DNA from 2 places in the Mesorhizobium sp. M1004 genome. Region 1 is predicted to be linked to the other one. Evidence: riboswitches for the same ligand, from Rfam matches in the RefSeq annotation. Region 1 holds a riboswitch; the other holds the start of a gene.
The links. Region 1 has a riboswitch for S-adenosylmethionine ahead of NKH54_RS30675 (O-succinylhomoserine sulfhydrylase). Riboswitches for the same ligand answer to the same signal wherever they lie in the genome.

Region 1 (16,058 bases):
CTTTGGCGCGAGGCCGAGAAAAACGGCCGTTTCACCGGCGCTCCGATCGATATCGCCGACGGCTTCATCCATTTCTCCACCGCTGATCAGGTCAGGGAGACGGCGGCGAAGCATTTCGCCGGCCAGATGGATTTGCTGCTGATCGCCATCGACGGGGCGCTGCTCGGTGACGCGCTGAAATACGAGGTCTCACGGGGCGGCGCGCTGTTCCCGCATCTCTATGGCGTGCTCGATATGAGCGCCGTGCTGTGGGTGCGGCCACTGCCGCTCGGGGCCGACGGCGCCCATCAATTCCCGGCGCTGGAGGCCGAATGATCGTGTTCGATCGCATCGGCCAGAAACTGCTGTTCACCTTCGATCCGGAAACGGCGCATGGCATGTCGATCGCGGCGCTGCGATGCGGTCTGCCGGTCGGCGCGCGGACGGTGCGCGACGACAGGTTGAAGCTCAGCCTCTGTGGCATCGCCTTCCCCAATCCGCTCGGCATGGCCGCAGGCTACGACAAGAACGCCGAGGTGCCCGACGCGCTGCTTGGCCTCGGCTTCGGCTTTGCCGAAGTCGGCACCGTGACGCCGCTGCCGCAGGCCGGCAATCCGAAGCCGCGCATTTTCCGGCTGACTGAGGATGATGCGGTGATCAACCGCCTGGGCTTCAACAATGAGGGCCACGAGGCGGCGGAAAAACGCCTTGCCGCGCGCCAGGGACGCGGCGGCATTGTCGGCGTCAACATCGGCGCCAACAAGGACAGCGCCGATCGTGTCCGTGACTATGAGTTGGGCGTTTCCCGTTTTGCGAAATACGCCAGCTATCTCACCGTCAACATCTCGTCGCCCAACACGCCCGGCCTGCGCACCATGCAGGCGCGCGAACAGCTCGGCGAACTGTTGTCTCGGGTCATGTCGGTGCGTGCAGCAGCTTCGGCGCAGCCGCCCCTCTTCCTCAAGATCGCGCCCGATCTGGTCGAGGCCGAGCTTGAAGACATCGCCGCCGAAGTCAGCGAGAAGCAGATTGACGGCGTCATCGTCTCCAACACGACGCTGGCGCGAACCGGATTGCGTAGCGCCACCAGCGAGACCGGCGGGCTCTCCGGCAAACCGCTGTTCGAGCGTTCGACCATCGTGCTGGCCAAGATGCGCAAATTGCTCGGGCCGGAGCGCGCCATTATCGGCGTCGGCGGCGTCGATTCGGCCGAGAACGCGCTGGAGAAAATCCGCGCCGGCGCCGATCTCGTCCAGCTCTACACCGGCATGATCTATGCCGGGCCGGCGCTGCCGGGGCGCATCCTTGCCGGGATGGTGCGATTTGCCGACAAGGAGCGGCTGAAATCATTGCGCGAACTGCGCGACAGCCGGCTCGATCAGTGGGCTGCCAGGCCGCTCTAAAACGCCGTGCGCAACCGGAGCCGCAGGATGGCCAGCAGGCTGAAGCCGCGCACCAGCAGGAAAACGTGCAGCGCCGCCCACAGGCCGTGATTGCCGAGAGACGGCGCCAAGCTGAACAATGCGGCGCTGAAGGCCAGGAACGACACCAGCATCATGTTGCGCATGTCGCGCGACCAGGTAGCGCCGATGAAGACGCCGTCCATCTGGAAGGCCAGCACGCCGCTCAGCGGTGTCAGTGCCGCCCACGGCAGATAGATGTCGGCAACAGCACGAACATCCGGCGACGTGGTGATCAACGAAATCAGGCCGGCGCCGCCGAGCCAGAAGATCAGCGTGGCGGTTCCGGCGAGGCCGAACCCCCAGAATAAGGTCAGACGTACCGCCCGGCGGAACGCCGTCTCGGCACGTGCGCCGATCGCGCGTCCCGCCAACTGTTCGGCCGCGGTCGCGAAACCGTCGAGAAAATAGCCGGCGACGAGGAAGAAGTTCATCAGCACGGCATTGGCGGCCAGCGTCAGCGTGCCGAACTGCGCGCCCTGGCGGGTGAACAGCGCGAAAGCGGCGAGCAGCGAGAACGAGCGGATCATGATATCGCGGTTGAGCGACAGCATGCGCAGGAAAGCGGGCATGTCGAGCAGGCGATGCCGCGGCAGGCGGGGTGCGGCCCGGAAGCGCCAGACAACGATGGCGAGACCCAGCAGCATGGCCAGACATTCGCCGGTGACGGTCGCCCAGGCCACGCCGGCGACGCCCCAGCCAAGCTTCAGGCCGAGCAGGATGCAAAGCACGATGTTGATGCCGTTGAGCACCGCCTGCAGCATCAGCCCAAGCCCGCCCTCGCCGCGTCCAAGGACATAGCCGAGGATGGCGTAGTTGATCAGCGTGAAGGGGGCGGCGAGCATTCTGATGTGGATATAGACGCCCATCGCCTCGCCGACGCGCGCTTCGCCGCCGATGAATTTCTGGCCGGCGATGGCAATCAGCGGCGCAAGGACGACAAGCACGATGCCGGCGGCGACCGCGATCAGCACGGCGCGCCAGAACACCGCCTGCTCCTCCAGTTCGTCGCCGCGCCCAAACGCCTGGGCGACGAGGCCGGTGGTACCGGAGCGCAGGAAATTGAAGGTGCTGAAGACCACGTCGAAGACCAGCGCCCCGGCCGCCAGGCCGCCGAGCAGGGCGGCATCGCCGAACTGCCCGACCACCGCCGTGTCGACGATGCCGAGCAGCGGCGTCGTCAGATAGGCGAGCGTCATCGGCACGGCGATGGCGAGCACCGAACGGTTGGTGACGGCGAAGGGTCTCGCGTCGGCTGGGATTGCACCCGTGTCCAGGGGACTGCTGCCTTGCTGATTGCGGCTTGATCGAACAGCCGATGTGCCCCATTTTCCGGCCACCGCGCAATCACTCTTGCCGTGACGGCCAACCGAAATGTTCTTCTGGCGCGAGCCCGCCGGATCCGAGTACTGGTTTTAAGCAATTCCCAAGGGGAAGCGCTACGCGCTTCTCCCGGGAAAACCGCTGCACACTTTTCCTGGAATTGCTTTAGCCATGCCCCTGCAGATCGTCCATCATCCCGACTACGATGCCGGCTTCGCCGTCAATCATCGCTTTCCGATGAGCAAATATCCGCTGCTGATGCAGGCCTTGCATATCAGGGGTCTGATCCATGCGGGGGCGCTGTCGATGCCCGAGCCGGCGCCGGCCTCCTGGCTGAAGCTCGCCCATGCGGCTGATTATGTCGACCAGGTCATCACGTGTTCAGTGCCTGAAAAGATCGAGCGCGAGATCGGCTTTCCCGTGGGACCGCGCGTTTCGCTCAGGGCGCAACTCGCCGCCGGCGGCACGGTGCTGGCGGCGCGACTGGCGCTTATCAATGGCATTGCCTGCAACAGCGCCGGCGGCAGCCACCATGCGCGGCGCGCGCAAGGCGCGGGCTTCTGCACCTTCAACGATGTTGCCGTCGCTTCGCTGGTGCTGCTAGCCGAAGACGCGGTGAAAAACATCCTGATCATCGATCTCGATGTGCATCAGGGCGACGGCACCGCGGACATCCTGAAAGACGAGCCACGCGCGTTCACCTTTTCCATGCATGGCGAGCGCAATTATCCGGTGCGCAAGATTGCCTCCGATCTCGACGTTGCCCTGCCGGACGGCACCGGCGATGGCGCCTATCTCGAACGGCTGGGTGTCCACCTGCCGGAGCTCTCGGCCAAGGCGCACTGGGACATCGTCTTCTACAATGCCGGTGTCGACGTGCATGCCGAGGACCGGCTCGGCCGGCTGTCGCTCAGCGATGACGGCGTGCGTGCCCGCGACGCCATGGTGATCGGTCATTTCCGCGCGCTGGGCATCCCGGTCTGCGGTGTCATCGGCGGCGGCTATTCGACCGATGTCGCAGCGCTCGCCGCGCGCCACGCCATCCTGTTCGAGGTGGCGTCGTACTTTGCCTGAGTGGCCTTGGTTTGAGCATGATCTTTTCCGAAAACCGGTGCCACTTTTCGGGATCATGCTCCGCTTCACTTGCGGTAGTTCGCGACCCTGAGCAGGATGAACACCGGCACGACGATCGCGGCGCCGAGCAGGATATAGCCCAAGAAGCGATAGACCGCGTTGAAGCCAAGATTCCACAGATCGATGAAGAAACCCTGGATGCGGTAGAAGACGTCCATCGGCGTCCAGCCGAACGCATTCATGACCAGGCCGACGAGGAACGACACGACCAGCAGCTTGATGATCACCCTGACGGGCGAGTCACCGAGAAAGCGCGTCACTGTGGACAAGGGCCTGCCTCCAGATTGGTGTGCCCGGATTCGGGGTACAAACCCACGAATACGCACTTGCTGCGCCCGCATCAAGGCAGGCGGACCGGCGCAATCGGTCGGGTTTCCAACAGCCGTTTCCGAAGAGCTGTCCAAGGGCGATTGCCCGAAGCATGCCCATCATGATATCGAGAGGCCGACGCGGGTATGATGTAATGGTAGCTTGTCAGCTTCCCAAGCTGAACGCGAGGGTTCGATTCCCTCTACCCGCTCCAGTTCCTATCCCACCTCCCGCAAGATAAAATCGTGCAGCATCTTGGCTGCCGGCGACAGGACGCGGTTCTTCACCGTGATCAGGCTGTAGGGGCGGACCTCGATGTCAAACTCGGTCTGGACGACATCGATGGCGCCGGCGAGACCGTCGGGGTTCTGGATGAATTTTGCCACCTGGATCGACACCGGGGCGATGGCGTCGGACTGCGCCACCATGACCAGTGTGAGCAGCAGCGACGAGGTGTTGAGGATGCGGTCCGGCAGGGCGATGTTGCGGTTCAGGAAATTGCTCTCCATCGCCTGGCGCAGCGGCGACCCGCCCGACTGGAACACCCAGTCGAAGGCGGCGGTGTCCTCCAGCCGCACCGCCCTCCCATTGTTAAGAGGATGGCCATTGCTCAGCGGGTGGCCGCGACGCACGATCAGGCAGGCCTTCTCGACGCCGATGACACGGGATTCGAACAGGCGCGGATTGAGGTCTTCGGGAACACGGGCGATGATGAAATCATGGCGCGTGGCGATCAGTTCGCGCGCCAGCACATTCGACGTCTCGACCTGCATGGTAATCTCGATGCGCGGATAGAGGCGGCGTATCTCGCGGATCGCCGGGACCGCCAGTTCGATCGCCGGCGCCGTCACCGCGCCAAGGAACACCGAGCCGCCCTTGCCGGCCTTGAGCTCCGATATTTCGCGGTCGGCCTCGCGCATTTCGAGCAGGATCGAGCGCGCGCGCCGGGCCAGCGCCTTGCCGTAAGGGGTGAGTGTGATGCCGCGCGGCAGCCTTTCGCAGAGCTTCACCTCGAGCACCGCTTCCATCTCGGAAATCATGCGCGAGGCCGCCGGCTGCGAGATGTTCATCACCTGGGCGGCAGCACTCACCCGACCGTGATCGTCGAGTGCTGCGATCATGCGCATGTGACGCAGGCTCAAGCCGCTACGCAGAAGTGTCTCGCCATCGCCCGGCAATTCATCGTAACCGCTTGAAATTCCCTGAGGACCTCGTAAAGCCGCCATGCCTTTTCCCGCTTCCGCCACTGTTCCAGCCCGGTTTAGTCATATACCGGTTTTGGTATAGCAACCACCGAAGATCGCATTTGACAGTTATGGCAAAGGGTCACACTTTCGCGCGTCCTCAAGACTTGACGGTCGATGACGAGCAAAATCGTATCGATTTAAATCAAGACTGAGGGCCGATTGGGAGGATACCGGAGATCGATTATGACGGCGGCGGCGCTTTGGTGCATCCGCCCGACTGCGCGGCCCGCGAAGCCCCGAGGTGTCGCGTCCATCAACCAGGGAGAGTTTTACGTGAAAATCATCAAGACACTGGCCGCCGTCGCGGCCCTTGGCATCGCTGCCATGACCTACTCGGCGCACGCAGCCGACAAGGGTCTTGTCGGCGTGCTGATGCCGACCAAGACCTCGCAGCGCTGGATCAATGACGGCGATGCCGTCAAGTCCCAGCTCGAAGCTCTCGGCTACACGGTCGACCTGCAGTACGCGCAGGACGACATCCCCAACCAGCTCAGCCAGCTGGAAAACGAAATCACCAAGGGCCCGAAGGCGCTGATCATCGCTTCGATCGACGGCACGACCCTGTCGGACGCGCTGCAGAAGGCCGCTGACGCCGGCGTCGTCGTCGTCGCCTATGACCGCCTGATCAAGAAGACCGCCAATGTCGATTACTACACCACCTTCGACAATTTCGGCGTCGGCGTGATCCAGGCGAACTCGCTGGTCAAGGGCCTCAAGGAGCGCTTCCCGAACACCAAGCCGTGGAACGTCGAACTGTTCGGCGGCTCGCCGGACGACAACAACGCCTTCTTCTTCTACAACGGCGCAATCTCGGTGCTGCAGCCGCTGATCGATGACGGCTCGATCAAGATCAAGTCCGGCCAGACCGGCATGGACAAGGTCGGCACGCTGCGCTGGCTCGCCGCCACCGCCCAGGCGCGCATGGACAACCTGCTGTCGGCCAACTACTCGGACGGCAGCCGCGTCGATGGCGTTCTTTCGCCCTATGACGGCCTGTCGCGCGGCATCACCGCTTCGCTGCGCGCCGTCGGTTACGGCACCGACGCCCAGCCGTGGCCGATCGTGACCGGCCAGGACGCCGAGACCGCTTCGGTCAAGCTGATCATCACGGGCGAGCAATACTCGACCGTGTTCAAGGACACCCGCGAACTGGCCAAGGCCACCGTCGAACTCGTCGACAAGGTGCTCTCGGGCGGCAAGCCGGACGGCCTCGATGAAAAGACCTACAATAACGACGTCAAGGTCGTCCCCTCGATCCTTTTGACGCCGCATGAGGTCGACAAGTCGAACTACCAGGCACTGGTCGTCGACTCCGGCTACATCAAGGCCGACGAACTGAAGTAATCCGTTTATAAAGACAGGGGTCCTGCGCGACGCAGGACCCTTTCCGTTCACAAGCGACCCCGGTATTGTTTCTACCGGACTTAGTTTGCGTGCATGTCGTTGCCTCAAACCGCAAGCACTTTGGAGCGACATGCAACAGGAGGAGCTTGCCCTGATGACGACGATTTTGGAGATGCGCGACATCACCAAGACGTTCCCCGGCGTGAAGGCGCTGTCGAACGTCAACCTCAGCGTCGAAGAAGGCGAGATCCACGCCGTGGTTGGCGAGAACGGCGCCGGCAAGTCGACGCTGATGAAGGTCCTGTCGGGCGTCTATCCCGCCGGCACCTATGACGGCCAGATCATTTTTCAGGGTCAGGAATGCCAGTTCAAAGGAATCCATGACAGCGAACACAAGGGCATCGTCATCATCCACCAGGAGCTAGCGCTGGTGCCGATGCTGTCGATCACCGAAAATATCTTCCTCGGCAACGAAAACGCCCGATACGGCGTCATCGACTGGGATGCCAACGAGGCGCGCACCGCTGCCCTGTTGAAGAAGGTGGGCCTCAAGGAGGACCCCAAGACACTGATCACCAATATCGGCGTCGGCAAGCAGCAGCTGGTCGAGATCGCCAAGGCGCTGAGCAAGGACGTCAAGCTTTTGATCCTCGACGAGCCGACCGCATCGCTCAGCGAGAAAGACAGCCAGGCGCTGCTCGATCTTCTGCTCGAATTCAAGCGCCAAGGCATGACCTCGATCCTGATCTCGCACAAGCTCAACGAGATCAACCGGGTCGCCGACAAGGTAACCGTCATCCGTGACGGGCGCACCATCGAGACGCTGGCCAAGAAGGATATCTCCGAAGACCGCATCATCACCTCGATGGTCGGCCGTTCGCTAGACGACCGCTATCCGCCGCGCGAGCCCAAGATCGGCGAAGTCGTGTTCGAGGTGAAGAACTGGTCGGTCTATCACCCGCTCCATGCCGAGCGACAGGTGATCAAGGGCATCGACATCAATGTGCGCAAGGGCGAGGTGGTCGGCATCGCCGGGCTGATGGGCGCCGGCCGCACCGAATTCGCCATGAGCCTGTTCGGCCGCTCCTATGGCCGCCGCATCACCGGCGAAGTGCTGCTCAAGGGCAAGCCGGTCGATGTCTCCTCGGTAAGCAAGGCGGTCCAACACGGCATCGCCTATGTCACCGAGGACCGCAAAACCTACGGCCTCAACCTTATCGACCATATCAAGCATAACATTACGCTGGCCAATCTCGACGGCGTGTCGCGCCACAGCGTGATCGACGACATGCGCGAGCTTGCGGTCGCCAACGACTATCGCAAGAAGACCAATATCCGTGCGTCAAGCGTCTATCAGATGACCGGCAATCTTTCCGGCGGCAACCAGCAGAAGGTGGTGCTGTCGAAATGGTTGTTTGCCGACCCTGACGTGCTGATCCTCGACGAGCCGACACGCGGCATCGATGTCGGCGCCAAATATGAAATCTACACGATCATCGCGCGCCTTGCCTCGGAGGGTAAGGCGATCGTGGTCATCTCGTCGGAAATGCCGGAATTGCTGGGGATTACCGACCGCATCTACGTCATGAACGAAGGGCGCATGGTGGGCGAAATGCCGGCGGCGGAAGCAAGCCAGGAAAAGATAATGCGCGCCATCGTCCGGGGAGAAGGAAAAGCAGCATGAGCACCGAAAGCGCCCCCGCCCCGCAGGGCAACGTCGCCGACGAACAGCGCCCGCGCATCGCCGTCTCGGCGCTGGCGACGAATTTGCGCGAATACGGGCTGATCATAGCGCTGATCGTCATCATGCTGTTCTTCCAGTTCACCACGTCGGGGACGTTGTTCAAGCCGGTCAACCTCAGCAATCTGGTGCAGCAGAACTCCTTCATCATCGTGATGGCGCTGGGAATGCTGCTGGTGATCGTATCGGGCTATATCGACCTCAGCGTCGGATCGGTCGCCGGTTTCATTGGCGCGCTGGCGGCAAACATGATGGTCATCTGGCAACTCGGACCGCTGAGCAATCCGCTGGTGGTTTCGATCGTCTGCCTGGTCGCGGGTGGCCTGATCGGCGCCGCGCAAGGGTATTGGATCGCCTATCACCGGATACCGAGCTTCATTGTCACGCTGGCCGGCATGCTGATCTTCCGCGGCATTTGCCAGGCGTTGCTTGGCGGCGGCTCGTCGGTGGGTCCGCTTCCCGACGACTTCAAGATGCTCAGCTCCGGCTTCATCCCGGATGTGATCGGCCCACTGACGCTCGTCCCGCCGGTCGTGAACGCAGCCGGCAAGACCATCATGGGCAGCGGCGTGACCCTGCACATGACGACGGTCGTGCTGGGGCTGATCGCCGTGCTCGCCTATGCCTATTTCGGGGTCCGCACCCGGCGCAAACGAGAACGCCATGGTTATGAGGCCGAGCCCTTCACCCTGTTCGTCGTCAAGACGCTGGTCGCCAGCGCGCTGGCGCTGTTCCTGGTCTATGAGTTTGCCAGCTACCGCGGCCTGCCCGTGGTGCTGCTGGTCATGGGCGTGCTGATCACGCTGTTCGTCTTCGTCACCAAGCGCATGACCATCGGGAGGCGCATCTACGCCATGGGCGGCAATCCCAAGGCGGCGCAGCTGTCGGGCATCAACACCGAGCGGCTGACGCTGATGGTGTTCATCAATATGGGCGTGCTGTCGGCGCTTGGCGGCCTGATCATCGCGGCTCGTCTCGGCCAGGCGGTGCCGGCGGCGGGTCTCGGCTCGGAGCTCGATGTCATCGCCGCAGTGTTCATCGGCGGCGCCTCGGCGATGGGCGGCGTCGGCCAGGTTATCGGGGCGGTCGTCGGCGGCTTCATCATGGGCGTGATGAACAACGGCATGTCGATCATGGGCGTCAATGTCGACTGGCAGCAGGTGGTCAAAGGCCTGGTGCTGCTCGGCGCCGTGATCTTCGACGTCTACAACAAGAACAAGGCCTGACAAGCTTCAGCGAGGCAAGCAGGAGGCATACGGTCGCGGCGCAGCCGGCAAGTTGTCGGCATAAGAAGTCCCCCGAGGGATGGAGCTCGCGAGCGCAATCCGGACGAAGAGTTCAACCCGTGGCGCGGCGAGGTCCGAGCCGCGCAGGTCAAGGTTTGCCAAGGGGCAACCCGGCCAAGGCACATGAGAGAGGATTTCATCATGCTAATCTCCCAGATCCTCGACGACGCCGAGACCATCCGCGTCGTCGCCCGCAATGGCGGCGGCAAGACCAGGATCATCAACGGCGCCCGCAGCGTCTATTCGCTGGCCATGGAAGCCGCGCGCACCGGAACGGGCCTCGCCGCGCTGATCGAGCGCAAGGGGTTCGGTGAAGCGATAGACCTCGACGCCGTCTACAAGAAGGGCCGGCTGGTGTCGCCGATCAACCATCCCGATCCTGCGCATCTGCATCTGACCGGCACCGGCCTGACCCATCTCGGCTCGGCGGCGACGCGCGATTCCATGCACAAGAAGCTCAGCGATGGCGGCGAGGAGCAGCTTACCGATTCCATGAAGATGTTCCGCATGGGGCTCGAAGGCGGCAAGCCGGCCAAGGGCCAGACCGGCGTGCAGCCGGAATGGTTCTACAAGGGCAACGGCACCATGGCGGTGGCGCCGGGCGCCGCACTGATGTCGCCGGCCTTTGCGCAGGACGCCGGCGAGGAGCCGGAAATCGCCGGCATCTATGTCATCGGCGACGACGGCGCGCCGTTCCGCGTCGGCTTCACGCTGTCGAACGAGTTTTCCGATCATGTTACCGAGCGGGTGAACTATCTGTTCCTGGCACATTCCAAACTGCGCAACGCCTCGTTCGGGCCGGAAATCCTGATCGGCGACCTGCCGGCCGACGTCAGGGGCTCATCGCGAATCTATCGCGACAGCAATTTGCTGTGGGAAAAGCCGTTCCTGTCGGGCGAAGCGAACATGTCGCACACAATCGCCAATCTCGAACATCATCACTTCAAATATTCGGCCTTCCGCCAGCCGGGCGACGTGCATGTGCACATGTTCGGCACGGCGACGCTGTCCTTTGCCGACGGCATCAAGACTCAGGCTGGCGACGTGTTCGAGATCGAGGCCGGGGATTTCGGCCTGCCGCTGCGCAACCCGCTGGAGATTGAGCAGCCGGTTAAGGTGGCGGTGAAGGCGCTTTGAGGCAGCATCACAATTTGGGAGCCGGAAATGAACGGAATGCGGCTTGTCATTGTGTTCACGGGCGTGGCCCTGTTCCTGACCCAACCGTCGGTGGCCTTTAGCGCCGGCCAGTGCAGCCCGAAGTCCTATCGTGAAGCCCGTTTGGCGATGACGAGCCGTCTTCTGGCAACCGGCTATTCGAAAGCCCAGGTGAGCTTTCTGATGCGCAACACGGATCACATGACATCAGCGCTTCGCAGCGACAGGCTGAACAACAATGGCAAGGTCTGCGGCATCGACTCCGCCAAGGCCCATGTCCTCGGTTGCCTCGACAAGCAGTTGTTCCCGTTGAAGCGCGGCTCAAACGCTTCGCTCGACGAGGTCAAACTGACCGAAGGCTTTTGGGGCAGGAAACGTTTGGCCGCACGCGAACTGCTGTTTATCGGCCATTTTCATGCCTGCCTTGGCGCCGCGAAATCGTATCTCTTTCGCGGCTGACGCCGGCGGACGGGACTCAATAGATATCGAAATCGAAATACTTGGCCTGGATCTTCTTGTAAGTGCCGTCGGCGACGATGGCGTCTATCGCCGCGTTGAGCTTGTCGCGAAGTGCCGTGTCCTCCAGGCGGACAGCGATGCCGGCTTGCGTCTCGGTGCCCTTGACGTCACCGACAAGCTTGCAGCAGCCGTCGCTCGCCTTCTTCAGCCAGTCCATCAGAACGAATTTGTCGGAGATGACGGCGTCGAGACGGCCGTTCTGCAAGTCGGTGATCGCCTCTTCCTGGGTGGGGTAGAGTTTCGCCTCGGCGCCGGCCTTGCCATAGGCGTCCTGCGCATAGTCGGCCTGGGTGGTCGAGGCCTGCGCGCCCACCGTCTTGCCGGCAAGGGCTGCCGGTTCGGTGGAAGTGAGGTCGCTGTCCTTGGGCGCCACCAGCGCCAGCGGCGTCGTGTAGTATTTGTTGGTGAAGGCGACCTGTTTCTTGCGCTCCTCGGTGATGCTCATCGAGGCGATGATGGCGTCGAACTTTTTCGCCTGCAGCGCCGGGATGATGCCGTCCCAGTCCTGGGTGACGATCTCGCACTCGACCTTCATCTGCGCACACAGCGCATTGGCGATGTCGATGTCGAAGCCCTCGATCTTGCCGTCCGCGGTGATGGTGTTGAAGGGCGGATAAGCGCCCTCGGTGCCGATCTTCAATTTCTCCTGCGCCTCAGCCAGCGAGCCGGCCGATATCACCAGCATGGCAGCGCCCGCTGCCGATATGATCCATCTTGAAATCTGCATTTTGGTTCCCCTTGCGCGCCGTTCTCTTGCCGGCCACCGAAAGGCAGCCAAGCATGGTGAGGCAGCGCAGGCAAGTATTTTGCCTGACGGTGATCGAAGGTTCAGCCGGCGGGGCGGAAATGCTTGGAGAGCTTGAGGCCTTGCGCCTGGTAATTCGAGCCGAGATCGGTGCCGTAAAGCGCCTGCGGCCGCTTCAGCATGTGTTCGTAGACCAGCCGGCCGACGATCTGGCCGTGGTCGAGGATGAACGGCACTTCGTGGCTGCGCACTTCGAGCACCGCCCGGCTGCCGGTGCCGCCTGAGGCCGAATGGCCGAAGCCCGGATCGAAGAAGCCGGCATAGTGAACACGGAATTCGCCAACCAGCGGATCGAAGGGCGTCATCTCGGCGGCGTAGAGCGGCGGCACGTGCACGGCTTCGCGGCTGACCAGGATGTAGAACTCGTCCGGGTCGAGCACCAGTTCGCCGGCGCCGCTCTTATAGAGCGGCTCCCAGAAATCGACGGCATCCTGGGCGGCGCGCTTGTCGACATCGACCAAGCCGGTGTGATGCTTGCCGCGATAGCCGACCAGGCCGTTCTGGTCGCCGTCAAGATCGATCGACAGCGCAATGCCGCCGCCGGAAATGTTGGGCGGCTCGGTCGCCACCAGCATCTCGGCGCGGTGCAATTCGTTCAGTTCTGCCTCCGACAACAGCGCGTTGCCGGTGCGAAAGCGGATCTGCGACAGCCTCGATCCGGCGCGTACGACGATCGGGAAGGTGCGCGGACTGACTTCGAGATAAAGCGGCCCGTGATAGCCGGGGGCGATCTTGTCGAACTCATGGCCGCGATCGGTCATCACCCGGGTGAAGATGTCGAGCCGGCCGGTCGAGCTCTTCGGGTTGGCCGAGGCCGACACATTTGCGGGCAGCGCCAGGCTTTCGAGCAGCGGCACGATGTAGACGCAGCCGGTTTCCAGCACCGCGCCCTCGGCGAGACTGAACTCATGCAATTTCAGCCGGTGAAGCTTGTCGGCCACCAGATGATCGGGACCCGGCAGGAAGGAGGCGCGCACGCGAAAAGCCTTGTCGCCGAGCCTGAGATCGAGGCTCGCCGGCTGCACCTGGTCGACATCGAGCGCGCGCGGCGACTTCAGCGCGCCGGACTGAAACAGCGCGGAAATGTCCTGATCGGGAAGAATGCCTGTCTGCCGCAAAAGGCTGGCTCCGCTCCAAGGTCGGTCTCTTTGTGGCAGGTTCTTGCCGCAAAACCGCTGGATATTATTGCGGAACCTGCCTGGTACAAACCTCTTAATGAAGCCGGCAATTGACGCAAGCGCAGGTGAGGTCTAAAGGGTCGTTATCCCGTGGTGATTTGGCCGGTCGGCTTGCAGCCACGTTAAACAAGTCGCTAAAGGACCGTCGGGCCGCAAGGCCATATGGACCGGTTGCGACTTTCGCGGCCGGTTTTTTTGTGTCTGGAACAAAAACGATGAGCACCAAGAAGCGTAACTGGAAACCTCAGACCGCACTCGTGCACGGGGGAACGCTGCGTTCCCAGTTCGGCGAGACGTCCGAAGCGATGTACCTCACCCAAGGCTATGTCTACGAGACGGCGCAGGCTGCCGAGGCCCGTTTCAAGGGCGAGGAGCCGGGCTTCATCTATTCGCGCTATGCCAACCCTACCGTCGACATGTTCGAAAAGCGCATGTGCGCGCTGGAGGGTGCCGAAGATGCGCGCGCCACGGCGTCCGGCATGGCGGCGGTGACGGCAGCGCTCCTGTGCAGCGCCAAGGCCGGCGACCATATCGTTGCGGCGCGCGCGCTGTTCGGCTCCTGCCGCTGGGTGGTGGAGACGCTGGCGCCGAAATACGGCATCGAGGCAACGCTGGTCGACGGCACCGACATCGCCAACTGGGAAAAGGCGGTGCGGCCGAACACGAAACTGTTCTTCCTGGAAAGCCCGACCAATCCGACGCTGGAAGTGGTCGACATCGCAGCGGTGGCGGCGCTCGCCACCTCGATCGGCGCCAGGCTGATCGTCGACAATGTCTTTGCCACGCCCTTGCAGCAGAAGCCCTTGCAGCTCGGCGCCCATATCGTCGTCTACTCCGCGACCAAGCACATTGACGGCCAGGGACGCTGTCTCGGCGGCATCATCCTGTCGGACAAGAAATGGATCGACGAGAATTTGCACGACTATTTCCGCCACACCGGCCCGAGCCTGTCGCCGTTCAACGCCTGGACGCTGCTCAAGGGCCTGGAGACGCTGCCGGTTCGGGTGCGCCAGCAGACGGAAAGCGCGGCCAAGATCGCGGATTTCCTGGCAGGACGGCCGGAAATCGCCCGCGTCATCTATCCCGGCCGCGCCGACCACCCGCAGGCCGACATCGTCAAGAAGCAGATGACGGGCGGATCGACGCTGATCTGCCTCGACGTCAAGGGCGGCAAGCAGGCGGCCTTCGCCTTGCAGAACGCGCTCGACATCGTGCTGATCTCCAACAATCTCGGCGACGCCAAGAGCCTGATCACCCATCCGGCGACCACCACGCACAAGAACCTCAGCGACGAAGCTCGCGCCGAACTTGGCATCGGGCCGGGAACGCTCAGGCTGTCGGTCGGTCTTGAGGATACGGACGATCTGCTGGAGGACGTTGCGCAGGCGCTGAAGGCAGCCGGGTAGGCCGCGAGGCGTCACGCTCCCGACGAAACCTCTTCCAGTTCGGCCGTCTTGGTGCCGATGGTCATGGTGTTGCCGCGCCAGTCGACGGCGCCGCTCAGCCAGCCGCGCGCCCAGATGGCGGGAAGCATCATGTCGCGGACCATCATCGCCGGGACCATGCGCAGCGACAGATGCCAGCCCTTGGCCGCGGCCAGCGCGCATTCGGGAATGTAGGCCGCCGTCAGCACGGCCAACACCGTGGCCGGCAGGCTGATGCCGGCACTTGCGGCCGCCACCAGCGCCAACGCCAACGGCACGGCGACGCCGGTCAGGATCTCGGGTGCGAAAAACAGCGGGAAGGTGACGCGGCGCAACCGCGCCCAGCGCGCCTGGCGCGACCAGATGTCGGCAAGTCGGCGCTGCCCCAGTGGTTGCTCGAAAGGCGAGGCAACGAGATTGACGCGCAGGCCCAGTCCGTTGACCAGCTTGGTTGCAGCAGCATCCTCGGCGATCTCGGCGGCCAGCGCGCGGATACCGCCACTGGTATCGAGCATCGGCTTGTTCCACAGCATGCTCTTGCCTTGGGCAAAGCCGAGACCGAGCGCCTCGCCGGCATATTGCCAGCGCGCCTGCAGCGTGTTGAGGAACGCGCATTCGACCTCGGCCCAAAAGCCATCCGGCCGAGAGCCGATCGGCGTCGAGCAGATAAGCCCGGTATTGGTCCGCCAAGCCGCCATCATGTGCTGGACGTAATCCCTAGGCATCAGCACGTTGGAATCCGCGAGAATAACCCAATGATAGAGCGCCGCTTCCCAGCCCTTGACGCAGTTGTTGAGCTTCGGGTTGCTGCTGACGCGGTCGTCGCCGATCAGCAGCCGGGCCGGCACGTTGGGAAACAGGACGATCGCCCTGTTTATCAGTTTGACGACGGGATCGTCGGCGTGAGCGACGCAGAAGATCAATTCGTAGCGCGGCCAGTCGAGCGAGAAGGCTCGCTGCAGCGTCTCTTGTGTGAACGGCTCCACGCCGCGCGACGGCACGACGATCGAGACCGGTGGCTGCTCGTTGGACGGCGGAGGGATGAGACGGCGCGCTTTCAGCTTCGACGATGCAAGCAGGATGCTGGCGAGATTGGAAAGAAGCAAAGCGGAGGAAGCGAAGGCGGCTGTGAGAGCTGGTTCCATCGAGATCTG
Region 2 (16,058 bases), on a different contig from region 1:
GGAAGGAGACGATGGCGCGGTTGCCGATTCGCAGCAGCTCGTCGAGCACCAGCTTCGGGTTGCGGGTCGCCTGCAGCGTCTGAGACAGGACGACGAAGTCAAAACCCTTGTCCGGATAGAATTCGAGGTCGGTATCGGCATCGCCCTGGATGACCGAGAGACCGCGCGCCACGCATTCATTGACGCCGCGCTGTGACAGCTCCAGCCCGCGGCCGTCGACCTGCTTGGTCTCCTGCAGGAGTTCGAGCAGCAGGCCGTCGCCGGAGCCGACATCGAGCACCCGCGACTGCGGCGGTATCAGGTTGGCCACGACTTCGAGGTCAACGCGCTGGCTGCCATTGACGCTCATGAGGCGAGCCCCCTTGCGCGGGCCGCCGAGCCGATGAAGCCCTTGATGGCGGCAAACAGTTCGGGTTCATCGAGCAGGAAGGCATCATGGCCGCGGTCGGTGTCGATCTCGACGAAGGAGACGGAGGCGCCGGCGGCGTTGAGCGCATGCACGATCGAGCGGCTCTCCTCGGTCGGGAACAGCCAGTCCGAGGTGAAGGACACCAGGCAGAAGCGGGTCTTGGTCCCGGCAAAGGCATCTGCCAACCGGCCGCCATGGTCGGCGGCGAGGTCGAAATAATCCATCGAACGGGTCATGTAGAGGTAGGAGTTGGCGTCGAAGCGGTCGACGAATGTCATGCCCTGGTGGCGCAGATAGCTTTCGATCTGGAAATCTGCGTCGAAACCGAAGGTCAGCGCTTCGCGGTCCTGCAGATTGCGGCCGAATTTCCGATGCAGGGCGGCTTCCGACAGATAGGTGATGTGGGCGGCCATGCGCGCCACGGCGAGCCCCTTTTCCGGGCGCTTGCCGTGCTCGAAATATTTGCCGCCATGCCAGTCCGGATCAGCCATGACAGCCTGGCGGCCGACCTCGTGGAAGGCGATGTTCTGCGAGGAATGGCGTGCGCCTGTGGCGATCGGCAGGGCCGAGAAGACGCGCTCGGAATAGCATGACGCCCATTCCAGCACCTGCATGCCGCCCATCGAGCCGCCGAGCACGCAAAACAGCTTTTCGATGCCGAAATGGTCGACCAGCATCAGTTGCGCCCGCACCATGTCGCGGATGGTGATGATTGGCAGGTCGAGGCCGTAGGGCTTGCCGGTGGCGGGATTGGTCGAGGCCGGACCGGTGGAGCCGAGGCAGCCGCCGATGACGTTGGAGCAAATGACGAAGAAGCGGTTGGTGTCGATGATCTTGCCGGGACCGATCAGCACTTCCCACCAGCCGGGCTTGCCGGTCACCGGATTGGTGCTGGCGACATGCTGGTCGCCGGTCAGCGCGTGGCAGACCAGGATGGCGTTGGTGCGGGCATCGTTGAGGGCGCCATATGTCTGGTAGGCGATCTGGAACGGCGACAAAAGCGTGCCGGCGTCGAGCTTCAGCGGCTTGTCAGGGCCAAAACGCAACACAGGGCTCGACGGGTTGTCGGCCTCGTTGTTGGTTTTTGTAGCGCGGAGCGCGGCCATGTGACTCTCCTTGCCCGCCGTCAGGCAATAAAAAACCGGCAATGCGATCGCAAAGCCGGTTACGTCACGCAAACGGCCCTTTAGCGAGTTGTTTAACGTGGCTGCAAGCCGACCGGCCAAATCACCACGGAACTGTTGCGTTCTTCTAGAACTCGTGCGGCCCGGCGTCAACGGCCAGCTATTGCCCGCCTCTCGACATTCGCGGCTACGGCTTGTATTTCCGCTGCGGCCTCCGGACGGAGGCATTCTCGATGGATTTGCGACATGGACAAGACAGCGGACAAGGCACGGCCGACGCCCCGCGCGGGCATTATGGACATCGACGCCTATGTGCCGGGCAAGAGCACGGCACCGGCCGGCGTTGCCAAGGTCCATAAATTGTCGTCGAACGAGAACCCGCTCGGCCCGTCGCCGAAGGCGATCGAGGCCGCGCGCGAAGTGGCTGGCAAGCTCGATGTCTATCCCGACGGCACCGCCCGCCGGCTGCGCGAGGCGATCGCCGAGGTGCATGGCCTCAACCCGGCAAACATCATCTGCTCCAACGGTTCCGACGAGATTTTGGGCCTGCTGGCGCAGACCTATCTGGCGCCAGGCGATGAGGCGATTTTTACCGAACATGCCTTCATGGTCTACAAGATCTACATTCAGTCGGCGGGGGCCAAGCCGGTTGCTGTGAAGGAAACCGAGGAGCGCGCCGACGTCGACGCGATCCTGGCCGCGGTGACGCCGCGGACCAAAATCATCTTCCTCGCCAATCCCAACAATCCGACCGGCACCTATCTGCCGTTCCAGGAGGTCCGCCGCCTGCATTCCACGCTCCCGGGCAACGTGCTTCTGGTGCTCGACGCGGCCTATGCCGAATATGTCAGGCGCAATGACTACGAGGCCGGCATCGAGCTGGCGGGCAGCGCACAGAATGTGGTCATGACCCGCACCTTCTCCAAGCTCGGCCTTGGCGGCGCGCGCATCGGCTGGATGTATGGCCCACTGCACATCGTCGATGCCATCAACCGTATCCGCGGCCCTTTCAACGTTAACGCAACAGCGATCGAGGCCGGCATTGCCGCCATCCGCGACCGCGCCCATGTCGAGCGCAGTTCGTTGCACAACGAGACCTGGCTTACCTGGCTGAATGAAGAGCTGACGAAGCTTGGGCTGCGCGTGACGCCCAGCGTCGGCAATTTCGTCCTCATCCACTTTCCCGACGACAAGAGGCATTCGGCTGAGGCGGCGGACGACTACCTCACCCAGCGCGGCTATATATTGCGGCGCGTTACCGGCTATGGCTTTCCCAATGCGCTTCGCATGAGCGTCGGCACCGAAGAAGCCAATCGCGGCGTCATCGATGCCCTCACGACATTCCTGAAAAGCTGAAACAATGACAGCACCGATGTTTGAAAAGATCGCGCTGGTCGGCATCGGCCTGATCGGCTCGTCGCTGGCCCGCATCATCCGCCGCGAGGGCCTGGCCCGCCATGTCGCCATCGCGACGCGCAGCCCGGCCACGCTGGCACGGGCGAAGGAGCTCGGTCTTGGCGAGAGCTACACCACCGACGCCAGGGAAGCGGTCCGCAATGCCGACCTGATCATCGTCTCGGTGCCGGTGGGATCGTCGGGCGAGGTGGCGCAAGAGATCGCGCCGGCGCTGAAAAAAGGCGCCATCCTCACCGATGTCGGTTCGACCAAGGCCTCCGTCATTGCGCAAATGCAGCCCTATGTGCCGGAAGGCGTGCATTTTATTCCGGGGCACCCGCTGGCAGGTACGGAGAAATCGGGCCCGGATGCGGGTTTCGCCGAGCTGTTCGAAAACCGCTGGTGCATCTTCACGCCGCTGCCGGGAACCGATCCGGCCGCGCTGGAAAAGCTGTCGGAATTCTGGCGGCGCTGCGGCTCCAACATTGACACGATGGACCCGCAGCATCATGACATGACGCTGGCCATCGTTTCGCATCTTCCGCACATCATTGCCTACAACATCGTTGGCACGGCCGACGATCTGGAATCGGTGACCAAGTCGGAAGTGATCAAATATTCGGCTTCCGGTTTCCGCGACTTCACCCGTCTGGCCGCCTCCGACCCGACCATGTGGCGCGACGTGTGCCTGCACAACAAGGATGCCATCCTGGAAATGCTGGCGCGCTTTTCGGAGGACCTCGCCTCGCTGCAGCGGGCGATCCGCTGGGGCGACGGCGACAAGCTGTTCGACCTGTTCACCCGCACCCGGGCCGTTCGCCGTTCGATCATCGAGGCCGGCCAGGACATCGACGTGCCGGATTTTGGCCGCCAGGCGGTGGAACATCCGGCCAAGAGCTAAGTTCCCTCAAGCGGGCCACGTCGCTTCGAGCATGGCCATTGTGTCGGCCCTGTTTGGCGCTCCCAGCCGGCCGCCGAAGCGTTGGCATTTGAGCGCGGCGGCAGCACTGGCAAAGCGCAAGGCCTGCTCGATAGGCATGGCTTCGGCAAGCCCGACGGCAAAGACACCGTGAAACACGTCGCCGGCGGCAAGCGTGTCGACCGCCTTGATCTTCGGCGCCGCGATGTGGCGCACGCATCCGGCGGACCGGTCATGCCACCAGCTTCCCGCGGCGCCGCCGGTCACCGCCACGAAGGCATCGGTGCGGCTGGCGAGGTCGGCACAGGCGGTTCCGGGGTCCAGCGCATGGCCGCAGACGATGCGTGCCGCCGTCTCCGAAGCGACGATGTGCGATGCCAGCGGCAGCAGGCGCTCCAGCACCTCAACCGGCGCCGTGTCGGCGTCGAGGATGGCGGGACGGCCGGCGCTGCGCGCGGCGGTCAAGGCAAGAGCGGCGGCGCCCGGCCAGCGCACATCGACCAGCACGGCATCGAAGCCGGAAAGATCGGCGACAGGCACCGCCTCGGGGTCGGCCTGCGCCTTTGGGTCGTAGAAGGGCACGATGATGCGCTCGCCATGAGCGTCGACCAGGATCGCGGCCAGCGCCGAGCGGGCGCCTTCGACGCGGCGGACAAAGCCGCAATCGACGCCCTCGGCCTCGATGCCGGCCAGCAATTGGTCGCCGACGGCATCGTCACCTGCACTTGCCCACAGGAACACCTCGGCGCCGAGACGGCGGGCGGCGCAGGCAGCACTTGTCGCCATGCCCGAGGCGATCTGGATGCCGTCCGAGGCGATGAACTTGCCCTGATGCGTGGGCAGGGTTTCGACGGCCAGGATGGTATCCAGCGTCAGCGCGCCAACGCTCAGCAGTTTCACCGGTCGGTTCATGCGTCGGCTTGCTCGAACATGATCTCTCCCCAAAAGCCATTCCCGCTCTTTGCGATCATGTTCTATCTCTTTGTTTTAACGCAATTCCGGACGGAAAACCGCTCACACTTTTCCTGGAATTGCTCTAATCGAGCGGCTTGATCTTGCCCAGCGGAATGAAGCCGAGCGAGACCTTGCCCTTCACCACCTTGAGCGGCATCGACGGTTCGTTGCCGAGCAGCGCCAGACCGGCAAAGCCTTGCTCGATCTGGCTCTTCTGCTCGGGGATTGCGGTGGCGAGGATTGCCGCCACGGCTTTGGGATCCTGCAGCTTGATCGTCAGGTCGGCATTGACCTGGCCGTTGGCGTCGACCGACACCGGGCCGGAGACGGTGATGCGCGCGGTTCCCGACGACAGATCGAGCTTGTGGATGCCGACCGCCTGGCCGCGCAGGCTCCTGGCCTGCGTCTTCATCAGCGCGACGCCGTTCTTCAGCGTCGCGTCGCCGCTGCCGTCGAGCGGCGGCAGCACGCGCCCGCCGATCGCGTCGGCGTCGATCTCAAGATCGGTGAAGCTGCCGACGTAGCCGATGTCCTGGCCGTCGGGTCGCAACTCGCCCGCCGCCGTTCCGGCGCTGAACAGTGAAACCGGGTCGGTGTCGTCGGCCGGATCGGTCTGGCCGGACAAGCTCTCGGCCTGCAGCGAAATGCTGCGTGGCAAGGGCCAGGAGAGCTTGGCATTGGCCTGCAGATTGTCCCAATCGATCCATAGCGGCGCCATCCCGGGCACCGAGGTCCGCAGTGGCCCACGCAACTCGGCGGCAGGCGACAAAGGCCGGATGAGTTCTGCAACGAAGTTGAAGCTGCCTGCCGAGGCGGCAACGTTCCTGGCGTCGTCCTCGTAAGCCAGATTGTCACAGGAGATGGCAAAACTCAGGGGGTAGCCGCTGACGGTGAGGTTGGCGCAGCCGGCCTCGATGCCTTTGTCCTTGAGCGAGGCCACCGCCTTGTCGGCTTCGCTGCTGACGCGACCGGCGACATAGAACCAGACCGCGCTGTAGACGCCGAACAGCATAACGACCAAGGCAGCGAGCCACATCAGCCGGCGGCGAAACTTCGACGGACGCTCGTCACTTGACGTCATGCTGCGGCTTTCATTAACGCGGGCGTGTTGCGGGTGGACTGTGGCTTACGCAACAAGCAAAAAGAACAGAAGAGCACCGATTCCGATGCGGCGGCGTCACTCTCGTGCAATCAGGCTTGGCGATATGGGCGATTTTTGGGTTTTTGGCTACGGCTCGCTGATCTGGCGGCCGGGATTTGCGCATGTGGAGACCCGCCGCGCGCGGCTTTACGGCTACCGCCGGTCGCTGTGCGTCTATTCCTTCGTGCATCGCGGCACGCGCCAGCGGCCGGGCCTGGTGCTAGGCCTCGACCGTGGCGGCTCCTGCATCGGGCTGGCCTTTCGCGTGCCCGGCGAGCTGCGCGATGAGGTGCTGACCTATCTGCGCGAGCGCGAATTGGTGACCAGCGTCTATCTCGAGCGTGTGCTCGATATCAGTCTCGACGTGAATGGTGCGGCCGCGGGAGAGAGAGTGAAAGCGGTCGCCTATATCGTCGACCGCCAGCATGAGCAGTATGCCGGCGGGCTCGATGCCGCGCATGCGGCAGGTGTTATCCGTGGCGCCGTCGGCCAGTCCGGAAACAACGAGGACTATGTGCTCAACACGCTGCAGCATCTCGCGGCGCTGGGTATCAGCGACCACTGGCTGGAAGAGGTGGCGAAGCGGATCGCCTCGTGAGCCGGTAGACCACGGCGAGCCTGCAGGCGAAGCGCTCGCGCCTTTGTGAAGCGCTGGCCCGCTGGAAAAATTGGCTGAGGCCTTTGACCTCGGCGCGGCGAGACCTAGCTTAGCTGCGGCCCGAAGCATTCGGGTCACCCGCCGCCAGCCCACGGAGCCCCGTCTTGCAAAAACGCCGTCTCGGTCAAACCGACCTTTCCATCGCGCCGCTGGTCCTGGGCGGCAATGTCTTCGGCTGGACCGCGGACGAGAAGACCTCCTTCGACCTGCTCGACCGGTTTGGCGACGCCGGCCTCAACGCTATCGATACGGCCGATGCCTATTCGCGCTGGGTGCCCGGCCACGCGGGCGGCGAGTCCGAGACCATCATCGGCAAATGGATGAAAAGCCGCGGCAACCGTGACAAGATCATCGTCATCACCAAAGTCGGCTCGGATATGGGACAAGGCAAGAAGGATTTGTCCGCTGCCCATATCGAAAGGGCGGTCGAGGCGTCGCTCAAGCGGCTGCAGACCGATGTCATCGACCTCTATTTGTCGCACTGGCCGGACCCGACCACGCCTTATGAAGAGACGCTCGGCGCCTACCAGAAGCTGCTCGCTGCCGGCAAGGTCCGCCATATCGGCGCCTCGAATCTCGACGCCGGCCAGCTGCGCGCCGCGCTCGATGTTGCCAGCCTGCGCGGGCTGCCGCGCTACAGCGTGCTGCAGCCGGAATACAATCTCTACGACCGCTCATCCTTCGACGGGCCGCTGCATGATCTGTGCGTGGCCGAGGATATCGGCGTCATCACCTATTTCAGTCTCGCCAAGGGGTTTTTGAGCGGCAAATACCGTAGCGAGGCCGATCTCGGCAAAAGTGAACGCGGCGGCGGCGTGAAGGCTTATCTCAATGCGCGCGGCATGCGCATTCTGGCCGCACTCGACACTGTGGCGGCGCGCCATTCGGCCAAGCAGGCGGAAGTAGCACTCGCCTGGGTGATGGCGCAGCCCGGCATCACCGCGCCGATCGCCAGCGCCACGACGCTGGACCAGGTCGACAGCCTGGTGCGCGCCGCATCGCTGAAGCTCAGCGCGGAGGATCTCGTGGCGCTGGACAAGGCCAGCGCCTAGCCGCGCAGGTTCGGCACGATCGTTCAAGACGACGGCTGTCCGCCTTGCCACACTGTTCTCCATTATTGTGGAGAAGAGGCAGCATGGCCGCAGACATTCTTTCGCAGGCGCAGCCCTGGCAGCAATTGCTGGCGCTGGTGCTGGCGGCAACCGTCGTCATGGGCAGTCCTGGCCCGGCGACGATCAGCGTCACGGCGATAGGGGCCGCCTTCGGCCTGCGCAATTCGCTTCACTACACATCGGGGATCATTTTAGGCACGGTCGCGGTGCTGCTGGTAGTGGCCACCGGCATCAAGGCTATCCTCACCTCGATGCCGGGCGTAGCGCCAGTGCTGGCGGTCGCTTCCGCCGCCTATATTCTCTACCTCGCCTACAGAATAGCGACAGCGCCGCCGCTGGCCGCGCGTGACAGCAGCGCGGTTCTGCCGACCTTCCTCGGCGGCTTACTGCTCGCCGTTGCCAACCCGAAAGCCTATGTGGCGATTGCTGCGGTCCTTGCTGGCTCCGCGACCGCAGCCGGCGCCGATGCTCTCGGCATCCCGGCCAGGCTGGCGGTTCTCACCCTGATGATCGTAGCCATCCATGTGCTGTGGCTGCTGGCCGGCGCGGCCTTCGCCCGCACCCTGCGCCAGCCGCTGGCGTCGCGGATCATCAATCTGGCCTTCGCGGCGACGCTGGTGCTGACCACGGCGCTGGCGGCGTGGCCTTGAGCCGGCCCGCAGAAGAGATCAAGCTTTGGTCTTTTTTGTTTTGGCGCAATTCAGGACGGAAAAAACCGCTCACACTTTTCCTGGAATTGCTTTGGCGGCCGCGGCGAGTTCGGCCAGCCGCTTGACCGCCGTCGGCGGCATTTGCGGCGGGTTAGGAGCCTGCGATGCCTCGATCAGCAGCTGGTCGCAGGCGACTTCCGTATCGCCGATCAGCCGGTCCATGAATTCGTCCTTGCCGAGCCCGGGCGGAATCGGCGGCAGGAAGCGGGCCTTGATGGTGCCGGGAAAGCGCAAGAATTTGCGGCGAGGCCAATAGAGGCCGGCGACATGGGCGACCGGTACCACCGGGACGCCAAGCTGCGTATAGAGCTCGACAATGCCGTATTTGTAAGCCGGCTCGTCGCCTGGCGCTCGGCGCGTGCCTTCGGGGTAGATAATCAGCTGGCGCGGATTGCGCCCCATCTCCTGCTTTGTCGATGCAACGACCTGCTTCAACGCCTTGGAGCGGCTGCCGCGGTGAACCGGGATCATCCGCATCTTCAGGATGTACCAGCCGAAGAAGGGGATCCAGGTCAGCTCGCGCTTCAGGATATAAAGCGGATCGTGGAGGAAGGGAAAGAAAGCGATCGCGTCCCAAAACGACTGGTGTTTCGGCGCCAGGATGAAAGAGCCCTCCGGCAGGTTCTCGACGCCGGTGATGTCGCTCCTGGTGCCGGCGATCTTGTCGTAGAGCCACAGGCTGGTGCGCGACCAGAATTTCGGCACGAACCAGGCGCGATGGCGTGGCGAGAGGAAGTAGTAAGGGGTCCAGAGGACCATCTGGACGATCAGATTGACGTAGAAGACGAAGTTGAACGCCAGCGAGCGGATATAGAGCATGCGGGGAAGGGCCCGTTGAGGAGGTGTGCGTTGGTTACACCAAGCGCGGGCAAAAAGGAAACGCCGCAATGGCCTGACATAGGCCGGCTCGCCACTGACTCAAGCCAGTCTCAACTCACCACGTCGCCTGCAATAGCCGCTGCTTCAGCCGCGGAGCGGCGAAATCGAGGAACGCCCTGAGTTTCACCGCCAGCAGGCCTTGGCCGGCATGGACGAGGCTCACCGGCCACGGCTGCGGCTCGAAGGGTCGCAAGACCGGGACGAGCACGCCGGAACGTACTGCGTCCGCGATCTGGTAGGAGAGCACCCGCGTCATCCCGGCGCCTGCAATCGCGGCATCGATTGCAGCTTCCGCCGTGTTGACGCGCAGCCGTGAGTGGATCGGCACGATCAGTTCGCCCTTGTCGCCGGCAAAGCTCCAGCTGGCGAGCGCTGCAGGCCCTTCGAAACTGATGCATTCATGCGCGGCCAGATCGTCCGGCGTCCGCGGCATGCCATGCGCGGCGATATAGGCGGGGCTGGCGCACACGACGCGACGGATCGCGCCGACGCGGATGGCAATGAGGCTCGAAGGCGCAAGCTCGCCGATGCGGATGGCAAGGTCGAGATGTTCCTCCGCCAGTTGGGTTATCCGGTCAGCCAGCGTCAGGCGAATGTTGACTTGAGGATAAGCCGCCAGGAATTCGGTGACGACAGGCAGCACGTGCAGGCGACCAAAGACGACCGGCGCGGTGATGAACAGGTCGCCGGTCGGCGTGCTGTATTCGCCGGCAGCGGTGCGTTCGGCTTCGCCGACCTCGCCGAGGATGCGGCGGCAGGCGGCGAGATAGGCCTGGCCGGCATCGGTCAGCGTGAGCTGCCGGGTCGAACGGTTCAGCAGGCGCGCCTGAAGGTGCTTTTCGAGGTCGGAAACCTTGCGGCTGACCGTTGCCAGTGGAATGCCGAAATGGCGGCCGGCAGCGGAAAGGCTGCCCGCTTCCACCGCGGCGACGAACAGCGACATGGCTTCGAGACGATCCATAGTTTCTTCCGGAAATTGGAAGGATAGCTTGCAACTATGCCATCTACATCCAAAGCATGGAAGGACCTACCTCTTCGCTTACAATGGCCGTGTTTCGGCCCCGCGGAGGCTTCCATGAATGCTCATACTTTCACCAGCGATGTCGCCTTCACGCCGACCGTCAAGGCGATCCAGACCCGCAAAGGTTCGCGCAAGGGCTATGCCAGCGCCGAGGAGCGCGGCGGATGGCGCGCCCATATGACGCCCGACCTCGCCGACTTCATCGCGGCGCAGACCAGCGTCTTCCTGTCGACGGCAAATGGCGAGGGTCAGCCCTATATCCAGCATCGCGGCGGGCCAGCCGGCTTCCTCAAGGTGCTGGACGAGAAGACCATCGGCTTTGCCGATTTCTCCGGGAACAGGCAGTTCATCACGCAGGGGAATCTCGCCGACAACAACCAGGCATTCCTGTTCCTGATCGACTATGCGCATCGCCAGCGCGTCAAGATCTGGGGCACGGCGCGCGTCGTCGAGGACGATGCCGAGCTTCTGGCAAGGCTGATGCCGCAGGACTACAAGGCGCGCCCCGAGCAGGTCATCCTGTTCACCGTCTCGGCCTGGGATGCCAATTGCCCGCAACACATTCCGCAGCGATTCGAGGCCGCCGATGTCGCGGCCGCACTCGCCGAACGCGACAAGCGGATTGAAAGCCTCGAACAGGAGATTGCGCGGCTGCGTGGCCCGGAAGACGGCACGGTCAAGGGGTAATCGAGCGCCGTCAGAGTCGTCTGTTTGGACGCAATTCCCAAGGGAAAGCGTACGTGCTTTTCCCGGGGAAACCGCTACACACTTTTCCTGGAATTGCTTTAGTCCTTGGCGGTCGAAACCTCGGCCAGTGCGACGCTGTCGGCAGTCTGGCGGACCGGGACGACGCCGCGCGCAAGCGCCAGCAGGTATTTGCTGTATTCGGTCAGAAGCACGCGTAGCGCTTCCGGCTTGGTCAGCCAGTCGCCATTGTCCAGATTGGTGTTGACCACCGGATAGGGTTCAAGCCTGGCGCCATGCAGCAGGCGGCCCATCTCGAGCAGGCTGCGCGGCATGTGGTAATTGTTGGTGACGAGGATGACGCTGCCATAGGCGTGGCTCTCCACCCATTTAGCGCTTTCCTCGGCATTGCCGATCGTGTCGAGCGCGGCGCGGTCGATGTCGACACAGCAGGAAAACAGCGCCTTGTCGCCGCCGGTAGCAGCCTGCAATTGGCGGCGGCTGGCAGAGGGATGCACGCCTGAGATCAGCAGCCGCTCGCCCTTGCCGGAGGCAAGCAGATCGAGTGCTGCGTCGAGGCGGGCCTGACCGCCGGTCAAGACGATGATCGCATCGGCCTTGGCCGGGTTGGTCGGGGTCGTCATGTGGCTGACCTTGCTGGCGAACCAGCCGAAGCCACCGGCAAACAGGGCCACCAGCAGCAGTAGACAGAGGGAGGCGAGACGCAGGGCGGTGCGCAAACGGCCCAGCCCGGTACGCACACGCAAACGCACCACTGGCATCTGTCCAGCCGTTCCGGTCGACTCCCGCGCGTTCATCATCCTATGGTTAATCCTGAAATGCCTTTTTGGTAAGGAAAAAAGCGCACATTGCGTTACGTCGGTTTTCGATCCGTGATCGTCCCTTCCATTCCTGTCCTTGCCCCCGAACTGTTTTCGCTTCTGCCCTCACGGTTCACCCCGCATCCGGCTGGCGGACATCGATGTCGCTGAGATAGGCGACGACGGTGGCGTGCGAGGTCGCCGCTGTCAGTCCGCCGATCACCAGCACCATCAGGCCGACGCCGAGATAGCCTGCCGATCCGATGGCGAAATTGCCGAACAAAGCGGTGGCCTGGTCGGCCTGCGGCGTTGCCATGTTGCGCGACGACCACCAGGAAAAGACGATGAAAACCAGGATCGCGGCTGCGCCGCCGGCGGCCGCACCCTTCATCCCGGTGACCAGGAAATGCCAGCGGAATTCGCGCGCGATGAAGCGCGCCTCGGCGCCGACGAAATGCAGCACTTCGATGATATGGCCGTTACCCGCCATAGCGCCGCGCGTCGCAAACACTACGGTCAGCACCGTCGCCGACAGCATCAGGACCAGCACGGCGATGCCGATGGTGACCGTGGTGCGGGCCATGGCGACCAGCCGGTCGACCCATGTACGGTGATCGTCGAGCGAAGCACTCGGCAGCTTGGGCGTGAGCGCCGCACGGATGGCGCTAAAGTCGGGCGGACTGGTCTCGTCGATGGTGACGATGATCAGGCGCGGCACCGGCAATTCGTCGATATTCAGGCCCGAGCCCAGCCATGGCTCCAACAGACGCGCGGTGGCGTCGCGATCGATGATCCGGGTTTCCTTCACGCCGGGGAATTCGCCGACGATCTTCGAGGCCTGGGCAAGGGCTGCCTCCATGTCGAGGCCGTCGACCGGCTTGATCTGAATCGTCGCCTCGCGCGAGATCTGGTTTTCCCAGACCGAGGCAGTGTCGCGCACCAGCGTGACGGCGCCGAAAGTCAGGCACGACAGGAAGGTCATGATGGCGATGACCAGCACCAAGGCGCGGCCGGCGATATTCTGCGCCGGCACGATCGGCGCCATGCGGCGCTGGACGCGCTGCGTCGTCGTCGCGAGATCGGCGGCGTCTCCATGCAACTGTTCGGCCGATAGTTCAGTCATAAATATCCAGCCTTCCGCCGGCCAGGATCATGCGGCGCGCGTCGACCTGCTCCATCAGGCCGAGATCGTGAGTGGCGATCACCACAGCGGTGCCGAGCCGGTTGAGCTCGATGAACAGCCTGAGCAACCGGCGCGCCAGCGGCGGGTCGACATTGCCGGTCGGCTCGTCGGCAAGCAGGATTTCGGGCTGTTCGATCAAGGCCCGGGCGATTGCCGCGCGCTGCTTTTCGCCGCCCGAAAGGACGGGCGGCAGCACATGCATGCGCTCGCCCAGGCCAACCCATTTCAAAAGTTCGGTGACGTCGGTGCGGTAGCTCGCTTCCTCGCGGCCGCGCACGCGCAGCGGCAGAGCGACATTCTCATAAGTGGTCATGTGGTCGAGCAAACGGAAATCCTGGAACACCACGCCGATGCGGCGCCTGAGATGCGGCAGTTCAGCGCGCGAGATGCGCGAGCGGTCCTTGCCGAAGATGGTGATCAGCCCGCGCGTCGGCTTCAGCGACATGAACAAAAGGCGCAGCAGCGTCGTCTTGCCGGCGCCGGAGGGCCCGCTCAGGAACTGGAAGGAGCTCTCCGGAATGTGCAGGGAGATGTCGCGGAGGATTTCCGGACCCATGCCATAGCGGAGGCCGACATTTTCGAAGCGGATCACGTGCGACGACCTGAGGGCGGCGGCGTGCCAGCCCTTTCTGTCCAACGACCATCGGCCGCCATGGTTAACCGTCGGTTAATTTTCGCTGTTTTTGAGTGCGTCACAAGGGTTCCGGTGGGGAAGCGTTAACCATTTCCATTTACGCAAAAGAAACGAAGAGGCAACAGCGGGGCCATGATGGCTGAGCAACGAACCGCGCGCCCGGTTTCCGGCGAAATCATGACCGGGACAAGTGTCGCACCGGAATCGCGTCCTGTGGCGACCGACATCGTCGATGCGGATTATGAGGTGCTGCCGCAGCTGATCCCACTGATAGAAGCCATGCCGACGCCGGCGCGCGACATCGCGACGCCGTCGATCGAAGGCATGGAGATGCTGCGCAAATCAGATGCGTCAGCCGGGCGGCCGGCATCGCGTGGCGGGCCGATCTTCTGGATTGCCGGCATCGGTGCGGCGCTTGCCGCCTTCTGGGTCTCGGGTGGCCATGCGCTGGTGCGCCAGACGCCGTTCTGGTCAGTCGAACAGCCGGAGGGCGCCGTACTCAGCATTGCCGGCGTCACGTCGCGTGTCGACGCCTCAGGACCCGCCCCGGTGCTGTTCGTGGATGGCGAGGCCGTCAATGACGGTTTGAAGGCGGGACAATTGCCGCCGCTGGAGATACGTGTCACCGGCAATGACAGCCGCATCACCCGTTATACTCTGGGGACATCCAACCGTTCTCTGGCGCCCGGCGAAAGATTCGGCTTTTCCAGCCGCCTCGATGTGCCTAGAAACGGCGTCAAGGCCGTGGCGGTCACCTTCGCCGGCTAGTCGGTTCTCTGGAAAGGTTGTTGATGCCAGTTGTGCGCGGCAAGGACATCGAGGTCCTGTTTTCGGCGTCCGCGATCGCGCGGCGCAATCTCGAACTCGCCAAGGAGATCGCCGAGCACGACTATCACGACCTGCTGGTGATTTCGGTGCTGAAGGGCTCGTTCATCTTCGCCGCCGATTTGATCCGCGCCATGCACGATGTCGGGCTGTCGCCCGAGGTCGAGTTCATCTTCATTTCCAGCTATGGCGCCGGCACCACCAGCGGCGAGGTGAGGGTGCTGCGCGACATCGACAATGAGGTCGCCGGCCGCGACGTGCTGCTGATCGACGATATCCTGGAGTCGGGCAAGACGCTCTCCTTCACCCGCAACCTGATGCTGTCGCGCGGCGCCAAAAGCTGCGCCATCGCGGTGCTGTTGGACAAGCGCATGCGCCGCCAGACCGAGCTGAACGCCGACTATGTCGGCTTCGACTGTCCCGATTACTTCGTCGTCGGCTACGGCATGGACGTCGCTCACGCTTTTCGCGAACTGCCGTTTGTCGGTGTCGTCAAAGGCGATGCCTGAGAAAAGGCCCCCGACGCTTCAAATTTTCAGAAAAAGTCAACTTTTGCCCGCCAAATTCCGGCCCATGGCAAAGCTTCTGATCGTCGAGGACGATGAGTCCGTCCGCACCCTCGCCGCCCGCGCGCTCGAACGCGCCGGGCACTCGATCGATATCGCCGCCGACGGCGCGCAGGGGCTGGCGATGGTCAGTGCTGCAGGCGGCGGTTACGACCTCGTCGTCTCCGATATCCGCATGCCGGAAATGGACGGCATCGAGATGGCGATCGCCGCAGCCAGGCTTTTCCCTGACATGAAGATCCTGCTGATGACCGGCTATGCCGACCAGCGCGAGCGCGCCGAGGAATTGAACGGCATCATTATCGACGTCGTGCAAAAGCCTTTCACGCTGGCCGAAATCCGCTCGCGGGTCGACCAGGCGCTCGCCTGCTTCGCCTGACACGCTTCAGGCGGCATCCTGAGACGCGGCGAGGACAGGCGCAGCGCTCCGGCGCCGTTCGGTGTTGAGCGCCAGCAGACCGGCGCCGATGATCAGCGCCGCACCGATGGCGGTGGTCGAGCGCGGCACCTCGTCGAAGAACAGGAAGCCCCACAGCGGCGACCAGATAATCCCGGTGTATTCGAAGGTGGCGACGCGGTTGGCGGGCGCCAGCCTGTAGGCCTGCGACAGCAGAATCATGCCGGCCGAAGCGACGAAGCCGCAGGCCGCCATCTTGAGGAAATCCGGGGTCGTCGGCCAGACCCACGGCCGCACCAGGAATTCGAGGCTGGGGTGGACAGCATGGGTTATGCTGGCAAGCCAGAATGTGCCGGCAACCGCAGCGGCGCCGACCAGATAGGCGCCGTTCTGGTAGAAGGCCATGACGGTGGAGGATTCGGTGTCGCCGATCTTGCGCGCCATCAGCTGTGAAAAGCCGTAGAGCAAAGCCGAGCCCAACGAAAGCAGCGCCGCCCAGTCGAACAGGCCGGCGCCCGGGCGCAGCATCACGACCACGCCCAGCATGCCGATCAGCACGGTGGCGAGAGCCTGCCAGGATACCCGCTCGCCGAGATAGGGCCCGGCTATCGCCATGATGAACAGGG

Region 2: linked by a shared signal. The riboswitch ahead of metX (homoserine O-acetyltransferase MetX) and the one ahead of NKH54_RS30675 (O-succinylhomoserine sulfhydrylase) in region 1 are both predicted to bind S-adenosylmethionine.

What each region holds. Positions count from the first base shown of each region.
Region 1 covers NZ_JAMYNB010000025.1:5,076-21,133, reverse strand. Annotated here, with positions in the region: gene NKH54_RS30745 (DUF952 domain-containing protein) at 1-315, shown strand, start outside; gene NKH54_RS30740 (quinone-dependent dihydroorotate dehydrogenase) at 312-1,382, shown strand; gene NKH54_RS30735 (MATE family efflux transporter) at 1,379-2,716, opposite strand; gene NKH54_RS30730 (histone deacetylase family protein) at 2,934-3,836, shown strand; gene NKH54_RS30725 (DUF6460 domain-containing protein) at 3,902-4,165, opposite strand; tRNA gene NKH54_RS30720 (tRNA-Gly) at 4,346-4,419, shown strand; gene NKH54_RS30715 (LysR family transcriptional regulator) at 4,424-5,431, opposite strand; gene chvE (multiple monosaccharide ABC transporter substrate-binding protein) at 5,726-6,796, shown strand; gene mmsA (multiple monosaccharide ABC transporter ATP-binding protein) at 6,948-8,480, shown strand; gene mmsB (multiple monosaccharide ABC transporter permease) at 8,477-9,763, shown strand; gene araD1 (AraD1 family protein) at 9,965-10,960, shown strand; gene NKH54_RS30690 (hypothetical protein) at 10,988-11,437, shown strand; gene NKH54_RS30685 (ABC transporter substrate-binding protein) at 11,454-12,224, opposite strand; gene NKH54_RS30680 (2'-deoxycytidine 5'-triphosphate deaminase) at 12,326-13,420, opposite strand; SAM riboswitch at 13,561-13,638, shown strand; gene NKH54_RS30675 (O-succinylhomoserine sulfhydrylase) at 13,696-14,886, shown strand; gene NKH54_RS30670 (ceramide glucosyltransferase) at 14,898-16,049, opposite strand.
Region 2 covers NZ_JAMYNB010000003.1:391,166-407,223, forward strand. Annotated here, with positions in the region: gene metW (methionine biosynthesis protein MetW) at 1-349, opposite strand, end outside; gene metX (homoserine O-acetyltransferase MetX) at 346-1,515, opposite strand; SAM riboswitch at 1,576-1,653, opposite strand; gene hisC (histidinol-phosphate transaminase) at 1,780-2,889, shown strand; gene NKH54_RS08805 (prephenate/arogenate dehydrogenase family protein) at 2,894-3,829, shown strand; gene NKH54_RS08810 (sugar kinase) at 3,836-4,759, opposite strand; gene NKH54_RS08815 (DUF2125 domain-containing protein) at 4,884-5,882, opposite strand; gene NKH54_RS08820 (gamma-glutamylcyclotransferase) at 6,007-6,540, shown strand; gene NKH54_RS08825 (aldo/keto reductase) at 6,705-7,652, shown strand; gene NKH54_RS08830 (LysE family translocator) at 7,736-8,362, shown strand; gene NKH54_RS08835 (lysophospholipid acyltransferase family protein) at 8,432-9,241, opposite strand; gene NKH54_RS08840 (LysR family transcriptional regulator) at 9,357-10,262, opposite strand; gene NKH54_RS08845 (pyridoxamine 5'-phosphate oxidase family protein) at 10,377-11,009, shown strand; gene NKH54_RS08850 (YdcF family protein) at 11,108-11,827, opposite strand; gene NKH54_RS08855 (cell division protein FtsX) at 11,961-12,950, opposite strand; gene ftsE (cell division ATP-binding protein FtsE) at 12,943-13,602, opposite strand; gene NKH54_RS08865 (hypothetical protein) at 13,777-14,412, shown strand; gene hpt (hypoxanthine phosphoribosyltransferase) at 14,436-14,978, shown strand; gene NKH54_RS08875 (response regulator) at 15,043-15,414, shown strand; gene NKH54_RS08880 (DMT family transporter) at 15,421-16,058, opposite strand, start outside.